Regions from separate parts of the Candidatus Contubernalis alkaliaceticus genome, predicted to be linked through region 1. Evidence: a T-box and tRNA genes for the amino acid it is inferred to sense, from the RefSeq annotation. Region 1 holds a T-box; the other holds one or more tRNA genes.

Region 1 (11,768 bases):
AACACCGGATTTTTCCAGGTATGTCCACATTTCTTCCAGCTTTTCAATCATTGTTTTTACATTTTCCTTTTCATATTCCTCGGTAAGGGTGGGTGTTATGCCCCAGGAAATAATCCCCCCTCGTTCTAAAAAGGTTTTTACCTCTTCCTTATACCGACTAAAGATGTGCCCCCAGGTGAAGACATCTGCGGAGAGGATATCCAGGTCCAGCTGCAGAAGGAAGGACCAGTCCGGGTTTCCACAGAGATGTACCCCTTTGGGCCCGGGGAACTTTTCCAGGAAGGAATGGTAATCCCTTTGAGCACCATCGCTGGTATACCCGGTAAAGGCTTTAAATATCATTTCTAATCCCGGTTCATCTACCCAAACAAAAGAGCCGGGATGTTTCTCCAGCATATCTTTCAATTGTACCTCTGTTTTTCTGGCTACAAAGTCAAAAATGATGCTTTTTACTTCCTCATGATAAATCATGGATTTCTTATTTTCATCCAGAATCTTCAATCCCAGGCTTACGGGTCCAATGTTTTGACCACGAACATATTGATAGCCTGTTAAATCCATATCTAGAAATCGATGAAACAAAACAGAGTAATCCGGGGAAAGACGGAAAAAATTATCGTCATCCCAATTGTTCATAAGATTATCAAATTCTTGATAAAATTTATCCAATGAAAAACTAATATTTTGTTTCTCAAAATTTACAATTATACCGGGGAAATGCTCGGAAATCTGCACGTACATATCTTCAAAATAACTGTATCTGGGCAGTTGAGGCCAAAAGGGAATGTCCATTGACAAGGAGAGTTCTAGCGCTTTCTCCATGTCGGTATGGGGTAAAATTCCCATAGCAGTAGTCTGGCAGTTTCCTATTAATTTCATAATCTGCCTCCTTCGTTGTTCATATATTAATTTACCTTTCAATCAGCGTTATACTTTACAGGGCTGCATCACCTTTAATTTTCTTTACTGACTTCATATATAAAAAATATTATGCTCTTATAATATAGTATAATTTAAGTTAAATAAAGTTTTTTATATAGAAAGGGTAGATCCAAATGGGAGACGGGTCTTTGACAGTTGAATAATGAACACATGTCTTAAAAGCCTTGAAAATAGGGCTTTTTTTATTGCAAATTTGTCAATTTTTCACCTATTTCTATTGAGTATTATTGAGTATTATGTTATAATATAAGGGATTGGGGGGTTAATATGAGATTGTCTATTTCGAAATCAAAAAATTCCACATCTCTTTACGTAATTAAATCAACTTATGAGAATGGTGTACATTCATCAAAGATTGTTGAAAAACTTGGAACAGTTAATGATTTGAGTAAAAAGTTAAACGGCCAGGATCCCATTGAATGGGCAAAGAAATACATAGCAGAGCTGAATCAAAAAGAGAAGGAAGAAAAGCTTGATGTGTTGGTAAAGTACTCACCTTCCAAGGTCATTACGAAAGATGAACAGCGCTCTTTTAACGGTGGTTATCTTTTTCTTCAACAAATATACTATCAACTTGGCCTTCACAAAATATGTAAAGAAATGTTAGGAAAATACAAGGTTACATATGACCTAAACTCCATACTCTCCAGATTGATTTACGGAAGAATAATCTTCCCTTCATCTAAGCTCGCCACTTACCAACTTTCCTCAAGATTTATAGAACAACCTAACTTTGAACTTCAACATATATACAGAGCTCTTGAAGTTATTGCTAAGGAAACGGATTTTTTACAATCATCCTTGTACAACAACAGTTTAAAAGTTTCTAAGAGAAATACTGGTGTACTTTATTATGATTGCACCAATTATTTTTTTGAAATTGAACAGGCAGATGGCGATAAGCAATACGGTCCATCAAAAGAGCATAGACCAAACCCAATCATTCAAATGGGCCTATTTATGGATGGAGACGGTATCCCTCTTGCATTTAGCATCAACAAAGGAAATACAAATGAACAATTAACACTAAAACCCTTAGAAAAGAAAATTCTATCTGATTTTAATCTTTCTAAATTTATCGTATGTACCGATGCCGGTCTAGCGTCCAAAAATAACAGAAAATTTAACGACAGGGAAGAACGAGCATTTATTACAACTCAATCAATTAAGAAATTAAAAGCACATCTAAAAAAATGGGCACTTGATCCAAACGAATGGCACCTCTCTAACGATGTAAAAACCTATGACATCTCTAAACTAGATGATGAGAAAGCTAAAAATAAAATGTTTTACAAAGAACGTTGGATTAAAGAAAATGACCTTGAACAAAAAATCATTGTGACGTACTCTATCAAGTATAGAGATTATCAAAGAAAAATCCGTAATTCACAGATAGAACGTGCACAAAAAACAATAGATTCAAATCCTACAAAAATAAAAAAATGTAATCAGAATGATTGCAGAAGATTTATTAAAAAAACTAATTTTACTCCTGATGGAGAAATTGCTGAAAAAGAAATATACAGTATTGATACAGAGGTTATCGCTAAAGAAGAAGCCTTTGATGGGTTTTATGCTGTATGTACAAACCTTGAGGATGATGCTTCTGAAATAATTAAAGTAAACAATAGACGATGGGAGATTGAAGAATGTTTTAGAATTATGAAAAGTGAATTTAAAGCCAGACCTGTTTATTTAAGCCGTGATGACAGAATAGAAGCACATTTTACAACTTGCTTTATATCCTTAATTATTTACAGATTATTGGAAAAAAAGCTTGGTGAGAAATATACCTGCAGTGAAATAATTAGAGGATTAAAGGATATGAACTTTCATGAAATAAAGGGGGAGGGTTACACTCCAACATATACGAGAACTGACTTTACTGATGATTTACATGAGGCATTTGATTTCCGTACAGACTACCAGATTATAAAAACAAAACAAATGAAAAAAATTTTTAAAGCGACAAAAAAATAAAAACATTACTCACTTTTTTGAATACAAAAAAAGCTTGATAATCCTTGTAAATCAGGGATCATCAAGCTTTTTGCTTGTAACAACTGTCAAAGACGAGATAATATAGTATAATTTAAGTTAAATAAAGTTTTTTATATAGAAAGGGTAGATCCAAATGGGAGACTTCATCTTACAAAAAAAGGAGGGGTTAGAATACTTGACCATACCATCCTTTACAAAAAGAGGTATAATACATGGCTTTTCTACCCGTAAGTTAGAGAAAAGTAAAAACCCTTCTAACCGTCTGGATAATGAATGTGGACAGAGGGGTGATGAGTTCAAAGTTTATGAAAACAGGCAGACATTTTTTAATGTTTTAAATTTGAAGGGTGATTTCTGGTCATTAAAGCAGATTCACGGCAGCAAAGTAATAACTGTTGGAAAAAAGAGGGAAGCTTTCTTAAACAAAGAAGGCGTTTTGGAGGGAGATGGATTGGTTACAGGGCAGAGAGGGGTTATTCTAACCATGTATTCTGCCGATTGTGTTATTATTTTTCTCTTTGACCCTGTAAAGCAGGTGATTGGCCTGGGGCACGCCGGTTGGAGGGGTACGGTAAGAGGAATTGGGTCAGAACTGGTAAAGACTATGGTTAACAGTTTCGGCAGCAATGCAGGGGATATCCTGGTAGGAATTGGACCGGCAATCGGTGCCTGCTGTTATGAAGTTGGATTTGAGGTCATTAAAAAGGTATCGGAAGCGGTGAAAGAATCTCATCTCTTTGTAAAACTTATTGGTGAAGAAAAATGGATATTGGACTTAAAAATGTTAAATGTTGGAATTTTGGAAACTGCAGGGGTCAGGAAAGATAATATTACCATTAGCAGTCACTGTACTTTCTGTCATCCGGATTCATTTTTTTCCTTTCGTAGAGATGGGGGTAAGACTGGACGGATGGTGTCGGTAATAAGCCTGTCATAATCTGTATTATATTAATAATCTATAAACCCTCGACTTTTTCAGGTAAAATATATTACAATAGTAGTATGTTGGGTTACATAAGTAAAAAATGGATATTAAAGGTGTTAAAAATATGCGTAAAAAGCATTTAAAATTGATTCCGGGTAATAAGAAAGAGAAAAAAGAACGTACGCCACTTCAAAAATTCTTTAGAAAAACGGTAGTAATCTTAAGTATAATTCTTTTTGTCTTTTTTCTAGGCCGGTCAGTTTTTTTATGGGGTTACGGTATGGCTTCATCTTACGTGGTTAAGACTGTTATCACAGAGGATAGTGTTCTGGAGGAAAAAATTGCTGTTGAAGGTTTTATTATCAGGGAAGAAAAGGTTGTGACTTCTCCTCAGGAGGGTTATCTAATTTGGGCATTAGAAGAGGGAACTCGAGTTGGTGTTGGCAGGGAAGTAGCAGAGATTGTATCCCGTCCTTTGTATACAGTGGAATACCGGGAAGAAGAAAGCCATGTTCTGCAAAATGATGAACATGAACAGGATAAACAAGAAAAAGAAAATGATGAAGGGGACAATGAGGAAGATTTACTAGTTGACGACAACAATCTGGAGAATGATGCTGCTGAAGTTTTCGAAGAAAATGAAGAATTATTTGATCCTAAAGAAATTGAATACCATACCTCAGTCGTTGTGAACCGCCTGCGAAGTGCTTTGTCAGCGGGAGATATGGAGGAAGCTGAAAAATATTATCATCAGCTGAAAGGGATTTCCCAGGAACAGCTGATTGTACATAGTAGTCTTCATCCTACTAATAGTAAACTATTATCTCCTTTTTCAGGGATCGTTGTTTATTATACTGATGGGTTGGAGGATTTTTTTCAGCCTTCCCTTATACATTTTTTAAGCAGTCATCAGTTAGGTGCTTTTAAACGGGAGGGTAAAGAAATAAACTTTGGCGAGAAAATAGGGCGGGGATCTCCTATTTTTAAAATTGTAGATAATTATACCTGGTATTTTACAGTTCCTGTGACCCCGGAGCAGGGGGAAGAATTTAAGGACAATAAAAGGGTATATATCAGGTTTGATTTTGTTTCTGATTATGATGTCAGAGTTGATGTTTTTCACATTGAGGAAGAGCAAGATAAAACCTTAGTGACTTTTAAAGTAAATGAACAGTTGGAAAATTTTTATCTTTACAGGCAGACTCAGGCAGAGATTATTTATAATTATCTTCGGGGTATTATCGTTCCGGAGGAAGCCTTACTTACGAAGGGCGAGGAAACAGGAGTCTATACCATAGAAAAGGCAATGGTGAGATTTCGTCCGGTTACTGTAAAAGAGGAACATGAGGGAGATGTTATAGTGGAAGGTCTGCCTGCAGGAAGGGTTGTTATTACAAATCCCAGGTTTTTTAGAGAAGGACAATATATTCCCTCCTAGACTTAGGGAAAAGAAAAAGTAAAAATAACTCTATAAAAATGGGAGGAAGATGATTGTGATGCAAGATAACTTGTTAAAAATCGTAGATAAGATAAAGGAGGCCCAGGTAAAATCGGGACGTCAAGAAGATACCATCACTCTTATTGCTGTAACCAAGGGGGTTGCTCCGGAAAAAATAAAAGAGGCAGTTTCCATAGGGATTAACAATTTTGGAGAAAACAGGGTTCAGGAGGTTATCCCTAAGATAGAGATTCTCCCGGATAAACTGACCTGGCATTTCATTGGGCACCTACAAAGTAATAAGGTCAAAGAAGTTCTGCCTCGTTTTTCTTTAATTCATTCTTTGGACAGACTTTCCCTGGCAAAAGAGATTCAAATACGATCTGAAAAATCCAGCAGGATTACGGAAGCTCTGGTTCAGGTAAATGTAGCTGAAGAAAAGTCCAAATTTGGTCTTTCTGTTAATGAAGTAGAAGGATTTATTGAGATGGTTGTAGAAAAATTTCCCAATATAAAAATAACAGGATTGATGACTATTGCCCCCTATGTGGAAGATCCCCAGGAGGTCAGGACTATTTTTCGGGAGTTGAAGAATCTATCCTGTAAAATTAAGGTGCCGGGGGTTGAACTGAAAGAACTGTCTATGGGTATGAGCAGTGATTATGAAGTAGCCGTTGAAGAGGGGGCTACTATGGTAAGAATCGGCACGGCACTCTTTGGTTAATTTTAGATATTATGTTTGAAAAGATACTGTATAAATAGTTGAATAATTAGTTATTATGAACAAGGGGTTAAAAAACAGGTCAAGGAGGAATAATGACAATGGGATTAAAATTTTTTGATAAGATATTAGTATTTTTTGGATTGGCTGAGGAGGAGGTTGACCATCAAGAAATGGCTTCTGTAGTTGATTCTGCAAATCCCTCTAATCGGAAAGGAAAAGTAGTAAGCCTGCATACCAGCAAAAATCTTAGGGTGATTGTGGCAGAACCAAAAGACTTTGACGAAGCCCAGTCCATTGCCGAGAACCTGAAAAACAAGCTCCCCGTAGTAATTAATCTGGAGGGCACTGAACTGGAGATTTCCAAGCGGTTAATTGATTTTATCAGCGGAGCGGCTTATGCTCTCAATGCCAATTACCAAAAAATTAGTAATCATATTTTTATTTTCACTCCGAATAATATAGATATTAATTCTACCATTACTCGTAGTGAAGTAAATGCTTTTACAACAGGTTCCTTTGAAGATTCTGAACTGGATGATTAACCTTCCATAAGTAAAAAAAAATGGTGAGGTGATACCTATTTTTAATTTTGCTCAGATGATTAATGTTTTTTTCAGGTTACTTTATTATTTTTTAATAGCTCGAATTATCTTAAGTTACTTTGCTTTTAATCCATACGGGAAACCCTGGCTGGTTCAACTTAAAAAGGTCGTTTACCAGGTGACGGAACCTATACTTCTTCCCTTTAGAAATATTATTCCTTTAATTAATATGGGCGGAGGTTATATAGACCTTTCTCCCATAGTTGCCATTATTGTTTTGAATTTTATTCGAGGTCTGTTAATAAATCTGGTGAGGTAACTAATAAACTTTGATAAAAGGAGATAAAATGCAAGGAGAAAACCACATTCCTCCTTTGGAGAGGGCCATGTTGGAGAAAATAAAGGATAAAGTTCAGTTGGTATGCCGTTCAAATTCCCCTCAGATAACTGATTTTATGGATCCTTATCAGCAGCAGGTTATGGAATCGTATTTGAAAACCTGTAAAGAGATCAGGTTTTTAACCTATGGCGGTTACCCTGGGGCGGAGAGAGCAAAAATAGCAGTGATGCCCGGCAGCTGGACTGCTGAATCCGTGGATTTAGGGATATCTTTGATGGAATTTAAGGGCGGTTCTAAGTTTAAAGAGCTGAGCCATCGGGATTATCTCGGGGCTTCCTTAAATCTTGGATTGAAGAGAGAAAAACTAGGGGATATTATTATGGGAGAGCAGGGGGCAGTAATTATAGTGGATTCAAGTATAGTTCCTTTTCTCTTACAAAATTTAACCCAGGTAAACACAGTACCAGTAACTCTAGAGGAGATTGATTTGGAACATCTGGTGGTTCCAGAGGAACGCAGTAAAGAGATTAAGGGCACTGTGGCCTCTTTAAGGCTGGATACAGTAGCCGGTTTGGGGTTTGGATATTCCCGGTCAAAGATTGCCAGGGTAATTAAAGCTGATCAGGTAAAGTTGAACTGGCAGAGGGCAAATGATCCTTCTTCTCAAGTAAAAAAGGGAGATGTGATTTCTTTAAGAGGTAGAGGAAGGATAATTTTGGAAAACATATTAGGGGAGAGTAAAAAGGGCAGATTGAGAATTGTTGTAAAAAAGGTGCGGTAATAGAAGGAGTTTGCTAAAATTTGGCGAAGAAAAAAGGAAGATATGACACGAACCAATAGCTGAACCAAGGAGGTTTTAAGATGCCATTAACTCCGCTGGACATTCAAAACAAGGAGTTCACAGTTGCACTACGGGGATTTAACCGGGACGAAGTAAATGAATTTTTGGACAGGCTTACCAAAGATTACGAAACAATGATTAAAGAAAATGTTCTTCTTAAGGAAAAGGCGGAGGGTCTGGATGGGAAGCTGGAGCATTATAAAAGGATAGAGGAAACTCTGCAAAAGGCTATATTAATTGCTCAGGAGACAGCCGAAGAGGTGAAAAGGAATGCCAACAAGGAGGCAGAACTGATTCGCAGGGAGGCTGAAAAGGATGCTTCAAGAATTATAGAAGAAGCCAGATACAGGGCAAGCAAAGTTTTGGCTGAGCATGAAGATCTGCATAAACAGGCCCAGGTTTTCAAGCTGCGATTGCGTTCTCTGGTTGAAGCACAGCTGTCTGCCCTGGAATCCGAAACCTGGCTGGATTTCCAATCAGGAGGAAATAAGTATGAAGAAGAGGATGACCTGGAGGGCAGGCTGGGTTAAGCTTCCTTTTGTTATTAAAGTGGTATAAATATTGACTTTTAAGAAAATAATGATATATTAGTAATAATGATTGTTAAAGAACAAATCGATGAACGGGCGGAGTATTCAGGTTATTGCTGTACAGAGAGTCAGGGAAGCTGAAAACTGACCTTCAATGCCTGCTGAAAATCACCCGGGAGTGCTGTGCGAAATTTTAAAAAAGAGTAGACACAGCCGGTGGCGCCGTTACTGCCAGTTATGCCATTGTTTTATTATTTATTTTATACCAGGGTGGTACAGCGGGAATATTATCCCGTCCCTATCAGGACGGGTTTTTTTAATTTTATTTTGATAGAAAAGCGAGGTATTAAAAGTCATGGATTACAAAGAAACACTTAATCTTCCCCAAACCGAGTTTCCCATGAGGGCAAATCTTCCTAAACGGGAACCGGACATTTTGAAATATTGGGATGAAATTAATCTCTACGAACTGGTTCAAAAGACCAGGAAAGGTAAGGAAAAATTTATACTTCATGACGGTCCCCCCTATGCCAATGGGGATATTCACATGGGAACAGCTATGAACAAGGTAATTAAAGATATTGTGGTAAAGTATAAAACCATGAAAGGGTATGACTCTCCGTACGTTCCCGGGTGGGATACCCACGGCCTTCCCATCGAGCACCAAATTATTAAGACTAAAAAAATTAAACGTCATGAGGTAGGAGACCTGGAGTTTAGGCACCAGTGCAAGAACTATGCTTTAAAATTTGTGGACATTCAAAGGGAACAATTTATGAGGTTAGGGGTTCGAGGAGATTGGTTTAATCCATATCTTACCCTGGCCCCTTCTTTTGAGGCTCGGCAGATTGAAGTTTTCGGAGAAATGTACAAAAGAGGATATATTTACAAAGGCCTTAAGCCGGTTTATTGGTGCACTTCATGTGAAACAGCCCTGGCCGAGGCGGAGGTTGAATATGATGATAGTAAATCTCCTTCTATCTTTGTTAAATTCCCTATCATTCAAGACAAGGGTCTATTTGGTGGGGAACCCAATCATTATGTGGTAATCTGGACCACTACCCCTTGGACTCTTCCGGCTAACGTAGCTGTAGCATTACATCCGGACTTTGATTATGTGCGGATTAAACTGGATGAGGAGTATTATATTATGGCAGAGGGATTGGCTGCCCGAGTAATGATGGTATTAGACCGTACCGACTGGGAAGTGGTAGGCCGTTATAAGGGGACTGATCTTTCGGGGCTGAAATATCAACACGCTCTGCTGGATAAAGAAGGAGTGGTGGTTACCGGTGATCTGGTAACCCTGGAGCAGGGTTCAGGTTGCGTTCACATAGCCCCCGGCCATGGTATGGAAGACTATCAGTTAAGTCTGGTTCACGATCTTCCCATCGTGGCTCCTTTGGATAACAAGGGTATTTTTACAGAAGAAGCGAAACAGTTTCAGGGACTGTCCTATTCTGAAGGGAATAAGGCGGTTACTACGGAGCTTAAAGAGAAAAATTTATTATTCCATCTTGACTTTTTATCTCATCCTTATCCTCACTGCTGGCGTTGTAAAAAGCCCGTAATTTTTAGAGCCACAGAGCAGTGGTTTGCCTCCATAGACCAGTTTCGGGAAAAAGCTTTGGAGGCGGTCAAGGAGGTTAATTGGACTCCTTCTTGGGGAGAAGAGAGGATCACTAAAATGGTAGGGGAACGACACGACTGGTGTATTTCCCGACAGCGAATTTGGGGAGTGCCCATTCCTATATTTTACTGCAACGACTGTGATAAAGAATTGATTAATGATGATACTATCAAGAAGGTTAGGGATCTTTTTGCTGAAGAAGGGTCTGATGCATGGTTTAGAAGAACGGCGGAGGAAATGCTGCCGGCGGGACTCCAGTGTCCTCACTGCAGTGGTTCCGGGTTTCGTAAAGAAACAGATATCATGGATGTCTGGTTTGATTCCGGGTCTACTCATGCTGCTGTTTGTGACGCCAGGGAAGAACTGGGTTGGCCTGTGGACCTTTACCTGGAGGGCAGTGACCAGTATCGGGGATGGTTTCAATCTTCTCTGTTAACTTCGGTGGCAACCCGGGAAAGTGCCCCATATCGTTCTGTTCTAACCCATGGATGGGTAGTGGACGGAGAAGGCAAAAAGATGTCCAAATCAGTGGGCAATGTTGTTGCTCCTAAGGAAATTATTAAAAACTATGGTGCTGATATCTTGAGGTTGTGGGTTTCTTCTTCTGATTTTAAAGGAGATGTCAGAGTTTCCCCCAACATACTGAAGCAGCTGTCGGAGGTATACCGAAAAATCCGCAATACTGCTCGGTATATGCTGGGGAACAGCCGAGACTTTAGCCCTTCTAAAGACCGGGTACCGTACAGTGAAATGTGGGAAATAGACCGGTGGGCTTTACACAGGCTTCAGGAATTGGTAGAAACGGTTACCAGGGCTTATGAGAAATATGAATTTCACCAGGTATTTCATTCCATTCACAATTTCTGTGTAATTGATATGAGCAATTTTTATCTAGATGTCTTAAAAGATAGGCTCTATGTATTTCCCGCCGGAGATTCAGGCAGGAGAGCAGCTCAAACGGTAATGTATGAGATACTGAACTCTCTGGTAATAATGATTGCTCCAATTATGCCCTTTACCGCAGAAGAAATATGGCAGTTTTTGCCGGAGAAGCCGGAGGAAGTAGAGAAGACGGTACAGCTGGCTTCCTGGCCTGAAGTGAATAAAAATTATTTAGACAACCGGTTGAAAGAGAAATGGCAGGGTATCCTGGAGGTGCGCAATGAGGTCTCCAGGGCATTGGAGGAGGCCAGGAGAAGTAAAATCATATCGGGCTCTCAAGGGGCGTCGGTGGATATTTATCCTGCCCCAGATGTTTACGAACTTCTGAAAGAATATGAAGAACAACTGGCCATGATTTTTATCGTGTCGCATATTCTTTTGCATAAACCGGATACTTTGGTGGCCCTGGAGGGGATTTACGAAAGCTCTTCCATAAGGGATTTAAAAATAGGGGTCAGTCAAGCCCGGGGCGGCAAGTGTGAAAGATGTTGGAATATCAGCGAAACTGTAGGCACTCAAACAGAAAATCCAGAGCTTTGTAACCGTTGTTATTCTGTGATAAAGGAGCTGGATGTTAGCCTTTCCACAGAATAGTAATACTGTGAAAACTGGCAAATAAGCGGTGCCGAATTAGCGGTGCCAATGGGACGTTCTGAAAGCGTGGACAATGGAACCGTCCTTCATGGCTTAGCGGTGCAGCTCAAAATAAGCAGCCTTTTGCTGTAGTGGTAGAAAGATGTAATATAATCTGAATATAAATTTATTATCAAGGGAACAGGGTATTCTATAAAGAAGAAACCCTGTTCTTTTTTTTCATGTTTTTAATAATTAAAAGTTTTTCATAATGGCAGGTAATTACGCATATTTTTGGGTAAATTATAAAGAGGGGTGCTTATGGAACAGTATAGAAAGA
Region 2 (11,768 bases), 150 kb from region 1:
CGAAGGCTTGATCTCAATGCAGGATTTTAAATAATCCTTGTTACGATAAGCTCCCCCGGGAACAAGCCCCTCCTCTGCCAGTTCCTTAACCTTATTTAAGAAAGGAACCCGTGAGAAATTGAGACGGAAACCTACTTTACCGGCACATGCCATCTCGTACATATGTCCCAAAAGACCAAAACCAGTCACATCAGTGCAGGCGCTTACGTTAAATGCCAGCGATGCCTCCGCCGCCCCTGCATTTAACTCAGCCATTAAGAATACAGCCTCCCGGGCTTCATCCTGGCTGATCACTTCCCCTTTCAAAGCTGTGCTGATTACCCCTGTACCCAGGGGCTTAGTCAGAATCAGTTTATCCCCTGCTCTGCTTCCGGCGTTGGTTTTTATCTTATCCGGATGAACGATTCCGGTGACAGACAGTCCGTATTTAGGTTCTTTATCGTCTACACTGTGACCGCCCAGACTAAGAGCGCCAGCCTCCTGAACCTTATCAAAACCACCTCTCAATATTTCCCCCAGCACTGAAATATCTAATGTATTTACGGGAAAACACACAATATTCATAGCTGTTAGGGGCTTTCCCCCCATAGCATAAATATCACTCAAAGAATTGGCCGCCGCAATTTGACCAAACATGTAAGGGTCATCCACAATAGGCGTAAAAAAATCTAGGGTTTGAATCAATGCCGTGTTTTCATCCAGTTTATAAACTCCAGCGTCGTCAAAAGTATCACTGCCTACCAAAAGCTTTCCATCTTTCTGCTGTGGTAACAGGCTCAGAACCTGAGCCAGGGTCCCGGGACCGATTTTTGCTGCTCACCCGGCACTGCAGCTGAGCTGTGTGAGTTTAATCTTCTGCTCATCCATAATTTAACACCCTCTTTTGATGATTTTTCCAGTATTTCTTTTGAATATAATAAGTATAACATATATTACAGGTACTTTAAAATGCAGGTTCTCACCTTATCCATCAATTAAAGTATAATTTTTAATCATTTATGGAGATATTAAATAATAATAAGAGACAATGTGATCATCATTATAGACTTCCCTTTAAAAAGCCATCATTGGAGGGTACTTCTTTGAACAAATCCAAATATGAAAAAAAACTAGACAGAATCATGAAAAACCTGAAAATAAATAAGTATGACTACAACTGGGACAGGTACGGAAGTTGGATACAGTTTCACTACAAAGAAGACCTATACAGGTTGGAACACAATATTGAAAAAGCCAGAATTCAAGGTATTATCATACATTATGGATCAGAGGCTTTCGCCCAGATTGTATTGGCCCTGGAAGATTTATACAAGGTAATTAACCGGGGAATTTACAATCTGGACACCTGGCTATCCGGAATGAGGCTGCCCTCTGAAATTAATAATACTAATGAATATTATGAACTTCTGGGTTTCACTCAAAAGCCCTCCTCCGTAAATGAAATATGGGAGCAGTATCATAAGCGTATTAAAAATTTAGACTTGGACAATAATGGCACAAAACCTGCGGCAGAAGCCTTAAAAGAAGCCGCTGAAAGGGCTGTAGAACAGTTAACGGGTCACGCACAATAATACACAATAGCCTTTGATATCCGGCGCTGCTTATAGCCGGTCAAACGCACTAATCTACGACATAACAAAACACTGCTATGGATACACGCAGTGTTTTGTTATGTGCAAAAGCTAACTAATAATCATTATGATTATTAGTTCAGATTAATAGACTCAAAGCTCACAGCAGCCTTATCCGCTGCTCCTGCTTCAAGACTTTTTGCAATTAATGCACCCATAATTCTTGAACTTCCTAACAATTTTACGTCAGCGTTGGGGGCATAGAGCCCTCCCCGGAAGACTGTATTGCCGGAACCGAAATTGACACTGTTTCCTTGAACATACATGATCAATCTGCTGGCTGTTCCTGCTGCATTAATATTAATGGTTTGGGTAACCTGATTGAAATTATCAACATAAAGCAGCAATCTTCCGGAACCCTGCAGGACAATATGACCTGCAATGCTCAATGAACCAACCCGGATAATTCGATCAGTATTTCCGGTATTTATGTAAAGAGTACTATTTCCTGTTATGTTTATACTTGAATAATAACTATCGTTTTCTATTGTATAGTTTGAAGAATTCACCGTTAAATTTCCCAAAGCCGGTAAATCAGTGGGATAGGCCGGGAGATTATACGTCCTTTTACTATCAAGAGTAAAAACACTTCCAGTTATGGCATCATCAATAGTGCGTCCAGAGCCTGGTACATTTATTACGTTTTCCGGGTCCCCACCTGGCCCAATGAATACATTTCCAACAATAACATCATTTTGAAAATTTAAAGAAACACTATTTTGGGCTGTAGAGTTTGTGGCAATATTTCCTATAATCTTTGTGCTGCCGTTAACCCTAATGGTATCATCAACAAAAACAGCCATGCTAAAGTCCTGGATATTTTCATCAATGCTGCTGACGTAAGGGTTTTCCGGCCATACCTGGTTAACAGCTTCGTTTGAACTTTGTACCGCTTGAAAAACTGCAGATAGCTTAAATACTTTTCCCTGATACTGGTTATCAGTGTTTAAACCGTCAAGACAGACTCTAAGACATAGTACCGCCTGTCGCTCTGTCTCAGATGCACCGCTATAGGTTCCCGGCAGGGGATGCTCATAATACCAGGTGTTCCCATCTCTTATCCACCCCTGAGCAGAATTTCCTTCACCGGACACTTGAGATCCCATGTCTAAGTCACAGAAACCCCAGTAAACTACATCTAAATCTGGATCAGGAAAAAAAGGAGTTCCGTCCTGGTTGTACCAACTTCCGGTGATAACAGCCCTTATATAGGCAGCCTTGGTTCCCATATTAATGATAGTATATTCTTTTTCTGTACAGTCACCGGGGTTCCAGTTTTCAACCATATAAGCTGGCGGAGTTATTGTTTCATCCGCCTGAATAAGGACGGTGCCGGCAGTAAATGTATTCGCAATGGAATCACTTTCATATGTAAACCAGGCCATAGTTCCTAAAGACATAGCGGCTGCTGCCAGCGTTATCATAATCAAACTTGAAATAATTTTCTTTTTCATAGATAATCCCCCGCAAACTGGTTCTTGTGTACAAACATTAAACTGTAGCACAATTGGAAACCAAACAATAATAATACTAATTATACATTATTCACCTGTTTTTGTAAATATTTTTAAACATTCTTTGTTTTGCTGTTGTTTTTTCATTTTTTTCGTATAAAAGCAAAGGCAAAAAACACTGCGAGAAAAACGCGGGTCTTTGACAGTTGAATAATGAACACATGTCTTAAAAGCCTTGAAAATAGGGCTTTTTTTATTGCAAATTTGTCAATTTTTCACCTATTTCTATTGAGTATTATTGAGTATTATGTTATAATATAAGGGATTGGGGGGTTAATATGAGATTGTCTATTTCGAAATCAAAAAATTCCACATCTCTTTACGTAATTAAATCAACTTATGAGAATGGTGTACATTCATCAAAGATTGTTGAAAAACTTGGAACAGTTAATGATTTGAGTAAAAAGTTAAACGGCCAGGATCCCATTGAATGGGCAAAGAAATACATAGCAGAGCTGAATCAAAAAGAGAAGGAAGAAAAGCTTGATGTGTTGGTAAAGTACTCACCTTCCAAGGTCATTACGAAAGATGAACAGCGCTCTTTTAACGGTGGTTATCTTTTTCTTCAACAAATATACTATCAACTTGGCCTTCACAAAATATGTAAAGAAATGTTAGGAAAATACAAGGTTACATATGACCTAAACTCCATACTCTCCAGATTGATTTACGGAAGAATAATCTTCCCTTCATCTAAGCTCGCCACTTACCAACTTTCCTCAAGATTTATAGAACAACCTAACTTTGAACTTCAACATATATACAGAGCTCTTGAAGTTATTGCTAAGGAAACGGATTTTTTACAATCATCCTTGTACAACAACAGTTTAAAAGTTTCTAAGAGAAATACTGGTGTACTTTATTATGATTGCACCAATTATTTTTTTGAAATTGAACAGGCAGATGGCGATAAGCAATACGGTCCATCAAAAGAGCATAGACCAAACCCAATCATTCAAATGGGCCTATTTATGGATGGAGACGGTATCCCTCTTGCATTTAGCATCAACAAAGGAAATACAAATGAACAATTAACACTAAAACCCTTAGAAAAGAAAATTCTATCTGATTTTAATCTTTCTAAATTTATCGTATGTACCGATGCCGGTCTAGCGTCCAAAAATAACAGAAAATTTAACGACAGGGAAGAACGAGCATTTATTACAACTCAATCAATTAAGAAATTAAAAGCACATCTAAAAAAATGGGCACTTGATCCAAACGAATGGCACCTCTCTAACGATGTAAAAACCTATGACATCTCTAAACTAGATGATGAGAAAGCTAAAAATAAAATGTTTTACAAAGAACGTTGGATTAAAGAAAATGACCTTGAACAAAAAATCATTGTGACGTACTCTATCAAGTATAGAGATTATCAAAGAAAAATCCGTAATTCACAGATAGAACGTGCACAAAAAACAATAGATTCAAATCCTACAAAAATAAAAAAATGTAATCAGAATGATTGCAGAAGATTTATTAAAAAAACTAATTTTACTCCTGATGGAGAAATTGCTGAAAAAGAAATATACAGTATTGATACAGAGGTTATCGCTAAAGAAGAAGCCTTTGATGGGTTTTATGCTGTATGTACAAACCTTGAGGATGATGCTTCTGAAATAATTAAAGTAAACAATAGACGATGGGAGATTGAAGAATGTTTTAGAATTATGAAAAGTGAATTTAAAGCCAGACCTGTTTATTTAAGCCGTGATGACAGAATAGAAGCACATTTTACAACTTGCTTTATATCCTTAATTATTTACAGATTATTGGAAAAAAAGCTTGGTGAGAAATATACCTGCAGTGAAATAATTAGAGGATTAAAGGATATGAACTTTCATGAAATAAAGGGGGAGGGTTACACTCCAACATATACGAGAACTGACTTTACTGATGATTTACATGAGGCATTTGATTTCCGTACAGACTACCAGATTATAAAAACAAAACAAATGAAAAAAATTTTTAAAGCGACAAAAAAATAAAAACATTACTCACTTTTTTGAATACAAAAAAAGCTTGATAATCCTTGTAAATCAGGGATCATCAAGCTTTTTGCTTGTAACAACTGTCAAAGACGAGATTAAACTGTAGCACAATTGGAAACCAAACAATAATAATACTAATTATACATTATTCACCTGTTTTTGTAAATATTTTTAAACATTCTTTGTTTTGCTGTTGTTTTTTCATTTTTTTCGTATAAAAGCAAAGGCAAAAAACACTGCGAGAAAAACGCAGTGTTTATAAGTAAAGTTAGAAGTAGACCTGTAAGCCGAGTTCTGTCTTAGATAGCCATCTATCTGGAATGTTAGTTGCCTAACATCTCAAGCGACCTAACCCGAGGGATCAGCGAGCCGCTTCATCCCCTCCTATTTGGTCTTGCTCCGGGTGGGGTTTACCTAGCCGGTTAGTCACCTAACCGCTGGTGCGCTCTTACCGCACCGTTTCACCCTTACCCCACATTGGAGGTTAGAAGTTAGAAGTTGGAAGTTGGATTTAAGACAAGTAAAAAAACGGGACGGTTCACCTGTCTTATATACTTGCTTTCCATGGCGCTGCCGAATTTAGACGGCATGGGAATGTATCCTGAAATAAAGAGTTAATTCCCTTTCTAATCTCCAACCTCTAACTTCTAACCTCCAATGTGTGGGTGGTTTATTTCTGTGGCACTTTCCTTAAGGTCGCCCTCACTGGGTGTTACCCAGCACCCTGCCCTATGGAGCTCGGACTTTCCTCAGAAACAATATTGTACTGCTCCTGCGACTATCCAGCCTACTTCTTTTGTCTGCAGTAATTATAACATATTTTCACCATTTTTTAAAGTATTATACCTTATGCATTACTCCTGCTGAAATATTAGCCTTCCACAATTTTCGCAAGTAATCAAGATTCCTGGAGTGTAAAGGCTACCAATAGTAGAAGAAGATAAGGACACCTGACACCCCAGGCAGACCCCCCCTTTCACTTTAGCCACAACATTAAATCCTGCCTTTTTTTTCAAGTAAGCATACTTTTCCAAAAGCTCAGAGGTTATCTTTGCCTCCAGCTGTTCTTTACTTACCTTGTGTTTTCGATACCGGCCTTTCAGTTTGCGGCTTTCCTGTCTATCCTTTTCTTCCAACTCCTTTAGACTCTCCTGCGTTTCCTTTTCTTGGCTTCGTTTCCCCAGCAGTTCTTTTTCTTTTTTTTCTATCTTTTCCATCTGTTGAATAACCATATCCTCCAGTTTGCCGTTTTCCTCAGATAACAGCTTCAACTTTTTTTCCATCTGAACTAATTCTTTGGTAGCAGTAACTTCTCCCCCATATAATTGTTTATTAGTTTCCTGAATATCTTCGGCAATCTCCTCTCCCTTCAGTTCCAGGCGGCGAAGTACCTTTCTCTGTGCATTTAGTTCTTCTTCCAGAGCTTTAAGCGACCTTTCAATACCATCCAACAAAGCTCTGGCCTCCTCCACATCCTTTAGTGATGTACGACTTTTATATTGTTTATTAATCTTGTTCATGTTCTTTTCTGTTTCCTGAAGATCCCACAAAAGCATAATATCGCTAATCTTCTTCACCCCCTAAATATTAAAAGATAGACTAAAATATAGTCTATCTCTACATAATTGACCAGGGATTAGTTTCAACCCCGGATACAAATATTTTGTTAGTATGACCGCCTTTTTCTACCCTGTCTCGCAGATAATCCGCTAGAAAAGGAACCACCACCCTCTCTGTTGCATCGTGACCGGCATCAATCAAAGCAATGTTCATAGAAAGGGCCTTTTGAAATTGGTGGTAACTTATATCCCCGGTGATTAACAGGTCAGCGCCCCTGGATGCAGCCTGTTCTATCATACCACCTCCACTGCCACCACATACCGCCACTTTTTTTATTATTTTTTCCCGAGGACCGGCAAGCCTAAGTTCCTTCACCTGTAACCTCTCCTTCACTTCTGTTGCAAGTTCTGCTAGACTCAATTCTTGGGTAGGCTCCCCTACTATACCTAATCCCATTACTTTTCCCTTGTTTTTCAAAGAGTATACATCATAGGCAGCTTCCTCATAAGGATGTGCCTTAATCATACTGCTGAGAGCTTTATTCAAGTTTTCCTCTGCAACAATAGTTTCCAACCGGAATTCAGATACCGTTTCTATTTTACCCTGTTGACCAATAAAGGGATTTGTGCCCTCCAAAGGTTTAAAAGTTCCTACTCCCTCCAGGTTAAAAGTGCAGTGGCTGTAATTTCCAATCCATCCCGCCTTGGCTTCTGCTAATGCTTCCCTTACCCCATTCTCATATCCTTTAGGAACAAAAACCACAATTTTATACAGCTTCTGGTAATAGGTAGGTTTTAAAACTTTCTGGTTTTTTAAAGAAAGTCGTTCTGCCAGTCTCCGGCTCACTCCCTGCTCCGTTACATCCAGATTGGTATGAGCGGAGTACACTGTCAGATCTTTTTTAACTGCATCACATATCAGGCTTCCCGCAGGAGAGTCTGGTTCTACAGCCTTCAGCGGACGGAAAATGATAGGATGGTGAGTTACCACCAGGTTGGCCCCCAATTCCAGAGCTTCTTCCATCACTTCCCGATTAAAATCCAGAGCAATCAGAACATTGGCAGCTTCTGCTTTAAGGGAACCAATCTGCAGTCCCGTAGGGTCTCCCTCCAGGGCTAAGAAGGGTGGAGCCAGCTCTTCCAGGTATTTTGTTAATGTTTTTATATGCATTTGAGTTCCTCCTGGATTCTATTCACCAGTCTTATCCAATAGTTATACTTTTGAGGCTCAATTTCCTGCCTTGATCCTTTTAAACTTTCCAGAACTGTATTGTATTTTCTCATTTTATGCTCAAAAAATGCTTTAAAAAGAGGATCAACATCCTTCTTTTCCAAAAGACGAGGGCCCAATTCTAACTGAACATCATCCAACTGCTCCCCTTCTCCGGGAACCGCCATAATAATTACATAGAAATGCTTACCCTCCTGAGCAATTTTCTCATCTATTATGGCAAAGTTATTCTCCCCCAACCAGAATCGAACATGAGGTATATTTACCATAGGTTGAAGAACAAGCATTTTTATTCCGGCAGTAATTTCAGGACTTTCTTCCAGGATTCCACATACAGTTTTTCCACCCATCCCTGCTATAATAATAACCTCAACCCGGTCTTCTAACTCAATTATCTTTAAGCCGTCTCCTAATCTAACACTTATTATTTCCTGTAAATTTAAAGAATGAACCAGTTGTCCAGCTTTTGCCAAAGGTTTCTCGTTCACATCTCCGGCAATCACATAGGGGCTGTTTTTTTCTTCAACCAGATATACCGGCAGATAACCATGATCTGTGCCAATATCAGCCACAGTACAGCCCCCTGGAACTGAATCTGCAATGGTTTGTAGACGGGGCGTAAGTTTCATCGTTTTCCCCCTTAACCGCTAATATTCTACTATTCCTTAAAAAATATGAAAAACCTTTATTCACTCATCGTTTTTCTCTGTATTACCCTTGTCCTGATTGATCCCCCACATATAAAACGCTTCTCCTGCATCCATGAGGAAGCGAAGAATAGCCTGATCAGAGCTAGAATCAAAGGCACCGGAGTTAACTAACATAGCCAGGCCGTGAGTAAAGATCCAGGTATACTGAACCAACGCATCCTGACCAGATTCCTGCATTTCCAAGAGAGCTTTTCCTGCTGCACTATCCTCGCCAAATTCTAAAAAAAATGATTCTTTAATCACTGACGTATCCTCTGAATCAATCTTCTCAGGGTTCTGCAGATAAAGAAAACGAAACAAATTCTTTTCATCCCGTGCAAACACTACATAACCAAATGCCAGGTTTAAAAGAGTGTGTTCGGTATACTGCCGCTGTTGGAATTCCTTCAATAGACCCCTGGTTTTTATTCGCAGCTCCTTTTCCAGTTCATCTACAGAACGCACGTGAGAGTAAATAGGCATGGTAGACGATCCAAGTTTTTTAGCAATGGCTCTTGTGGAAACTGCACTCCAGCCTTGTTCCCGAATTAGTTCAAAGGCAGCCTCAATAATTTGGGCATATGAATACACACTGGGTTGAATCATAAGACCACATCCTTACTAACTATTATTATGTTCTATAACTGCTGTTATTATATATAACATATGTTATTATGTCAAGAATTTTAAGTAAAGCTAAAAGAAACCCTAAAGACGGCTCCGTTAACTCTCAGAAAAGAAAGAGACTGCAGATTTAAGGAATTCTGCAGCCTCAATTTAGAAATTTTTAAAAATTTATAAATATCATAAAAGGGTAAAAAACCTTTAATAACCATGGTGGGCGATGACGGGCTTGAACCGCCGACATCCTGCTTGTAAGGCAGGCGCTCTCCCAGCTGAGCTAATCGCCCTAATTGGTGACCCCTGGGGGAATCGAACCCCCGTTACCGGCGTGAAAGGCCGGTGTCTTGACCGCTTGACCAAGGGGCCAAATTGAGATGTGGGACGTGAGATGTGGGAGGTGGGATGTTAGATATGGGATTTTAGGCTTAACAAGACGGCCCAAAAAACTATCCTGTCTATTTCTTCTTCCCACTTTTAACTTCTCTCTTCTCAACCACACTACAAAAAATTTTCTTCACAAAAGTAAACTCCAACTACTTATATTGACATGTGTTGGAAGTCCAGGAAGATGTAGAATGCTTTTCTAACCTCCAACCTCCAACTTCTAACCTCCAATAAGTGGTGGGCCCACCAGGATTCGAACCTGGAACCAACCGGTTATGAGCCGGGAGCTCTGCCATTGAGCTATGGGCCCTAATATTGGCTCCCCAGGTAGGACTCGAACCTACAGCCTATCGGTTAACAGCCGATTGCTCTACCGTTGAGCTACTGAGGAACAATATCTTTTTCACTGCATTTAAGATTATAAAGGATATTTGACTTTAAGTCAAGGTCTATTCCAGGTAATCTTTCAGCCTCTTGCTTCGCATGGGATGACGCAGTTTTCTAAGGGCTTTCGCCTCAATCTGCCTTATTCTTTCCCGGGTAACCCCGAATACCTGGCCTACCTCCTCCAGTGTTCTAGAGTGGCCGTCATCCAACCCGAAACGCAGCCGGAGCACTTTTTCCTCCCGGGGAGTCAACGTGTCCAGCACATCCTTAAGCTGTTCTTTCAATAGTTCAAAGGCTGCCGCATCTGCTGGAGCCGTAGCCTCCTGATCCTCGATAAAGTCTCCCAGATGACTGTCGTCCTCTTCTCCAATGGGAGTTTCCAATGAAACAGGTTCCTGGGCTATCTTAAGTATTTCCCTGACCCTGTCTTCAGTGATATCCATCTCATGAGCAATTTCCTCCGGCGAAGGTTCCCTGCCTAACTCCTGAACCAGCTGCCGGGATACCCGAATCAGCTTGTTTATGGTTTCAACCATGTGCACCGGGATTCTTATAGTACGGGCCTGATCAGCAATAGCCCGGGTAATGGCCTGGCGTATCCACCAGGTGGCATAGGTGCTAAATTTATAGCCTTTCCTCCAGTCGAACTTTTCTACGGCTTTAATCAAGCCCAGATTGCCCTCCTGGATCAGGTCTAAAAACTGCATACCCCGACCAACATACTTTTTGGCTATGCTCACCACCAGGCGCAGGTTTGCCTCGACTAGTTTTCTTTTGGCCACTTCATCCCCGGATTCCATCCCCTGGGCTAGATTAATTTCTTCACTGGGAGTAAGTAGAGGGACTTTTCCGATTTCTTTTAAATACATTCGAACAGGGTCATTAACAGTGACCCCTTCCAAAACACTCAAATTAATATTGGTATCTATCTCTGCCTTTTCCAAACCCTCTGTAACCTTGGTTTCCTCGTTTATTTCATCTACTACTTCAATTCCCTGGTTAGCCAGTTTGTCATAAAAATCATCTATCTCTTCAGGGCTAAGGTCATAATCCTGCAAATACTCCATAATCTGCCGGTAAGTCAAAGACCCCTTTTTGTTTCCGCTGTCAATCAACGACTTTTGAACTTTTTTTATGTCTTTGTCTCTATCGCTCAATTTATACTACTCCCCTTCCATAACACCCTATCACTGAGGATTAAAATCTTTTTCCAGGCGCTTTATTTCAGTCCACTCAACCAGAAGTCCATTGATTTTTTCCCCGTCCTGCTGCCTATCCAATTTAGAAATTTCTTTTTCTATTTCTTTTCTTTTCAGGCTCAATTTATGACACTTGATCTTCCTAACACAATCTTTTATTATTTTTTCCCGATTATCCGGATTTCTTTCCTGCTCCAAAATCAAGGCCGCAGCAATTTTTTGTTCTTCAAAGCCCGGGAAAAGCCTCAGTATAGTATGTTCTGAAATGGCATTACCATCGTTCCTTAAATAAAACAGTTTCTCTATGATCCCTCTATAGGGAGGATAACAAAAGTCTGAATCCTTAAGCCATTTTTTTACTTCAAAAATATAATCAGGATTTTTAAGCATAAGTGCAAGAATCTCTTTTTCTGCTGCCGGGGGCTTTACCTGATTGTTTGCCGAACCATCTGGTTCTGTGTTCCCAAATTTTATCTGTTTTTTTCCTTTGGCACGCCTGAATTTCTTCAATTCTAACTGCAGCGAATCCAGGCCAACACCAATCTGACTGCTTACC

Evidence for each region. A T-box is a leader RNA that pairs with one kind of tRNA and senses whether it is charged. The one in region 1 lies ahead of ileS (isoleucine--tRNA ligase), so its partner is inferred to be a tRNA-Ile.
Region 2: it encodes a tRNA-Ile, which carries the amino acid that the T-box ahead of ileS (isoleucine--tRNA ligase) is inferred to sense. The anticodon was not compared.

What each region holds. Positions count from the first base shown of each region.
Region 1 covers NZ_CP054699.1:2,480,282-2,492,049, reverse strand. The annotation lists gene HUE98_RS12510 (uroporphyrinogen decarboxylase/cobalamine-independent methonine synthase family protein) at 1-879, opposite strand, end outside; gene HUE98_RS12505 (IS1634 family transposase) at 1,210-2,922, shown strand; gene pgeF (peptidoglycan editing factor PgeF) at 3,119-3,880, shown strand; gene HUE98_RS12495 (HlyD family efflux transporter periplasmic adaptor subunit) at 3,993-5,306, shown strand; gene HUE98_RS12490 (YggS family pyridoxal phosphate-dependent enzyme) at 5,365-6,030, shown strand; gene HUE98_RS12485 (cell division protein SepF) at 6,129-6,572, shown strand; gene HUE98_RS18160 (YggT family protein) at 6,628-6,891, shown strand; gene HUE98_RS12480 (YlmH family RNA-binding protein) at 6,920-7,693, shown strand; gene HUE98_RS12475 (DivIVA domain-containing protein) at 7,774-8,283, shown strand; T-box leader at 8,363-8,586, shown strand; gene ileS (isoleucine--tRNA ligase) at 8,639-11,449, shown strand; gene HUE98_RS12465 (DUF5665 domain-containing protein) at 11,744-11,768, shown strand, end outside.
Region 2 covers NZ_CP054699.1:2,632,981-2,644,748, forward strand. The annotation lists gene selD (selenide, water dikinase SelD) at 1-867, opposite strand, end outside; gene HUE98_RS13210 (J domain-containing protein) at 1,083-1,571, shown strand; gene HUE98_RS13215 (CalY family protein) at 1,706-3,085, opposite strand; gene HUE98_RS13220 (IS1634 family transposase) at 3,424-5,136, shown strand; RNA gene rnpB (RNase P RNA component class A) at 5,407-5,933, opposite strand; gene HUE98_RS13230 (zinc ribbon domain-containing protein) at 5,994-6,716, opposite strand; gene HUE98_RS13235 (Nif3-like dinuclear metal center hexameric protein) at 6,757-7,869, opposite strand; gene HUE98_RS13240 (tRNA (adenine(22)-N(1))-methyltransferase) at 7,860-8,558, opposite strand; gene HUE98_RS13245 (TetR/AcrR family transcriptional regulator) at 8,619-9,224, opposite strand; tRNA gene HUE98_RS13250 (tRNA-Val) at 9,454-9,529, opposite strand; tRNA gene HUE98_RS13255 (tRNA-Glu) at 9,534-9,608, opposite strand; tRNA gene HUE98_RS13260 (tRNA-Ile) at 9,862-9,936, opposite strand; tRNA gene HUE98_RS13265 (tRNA-Asn) at 9,943-10,017, opposite strand; gene rpoD (RNA polymerase sigma factor RpoD) at 10,076-11,170, opposite strand; gene dnaG (DNA primase) at 11,201-11,768, opposite strand, start outside.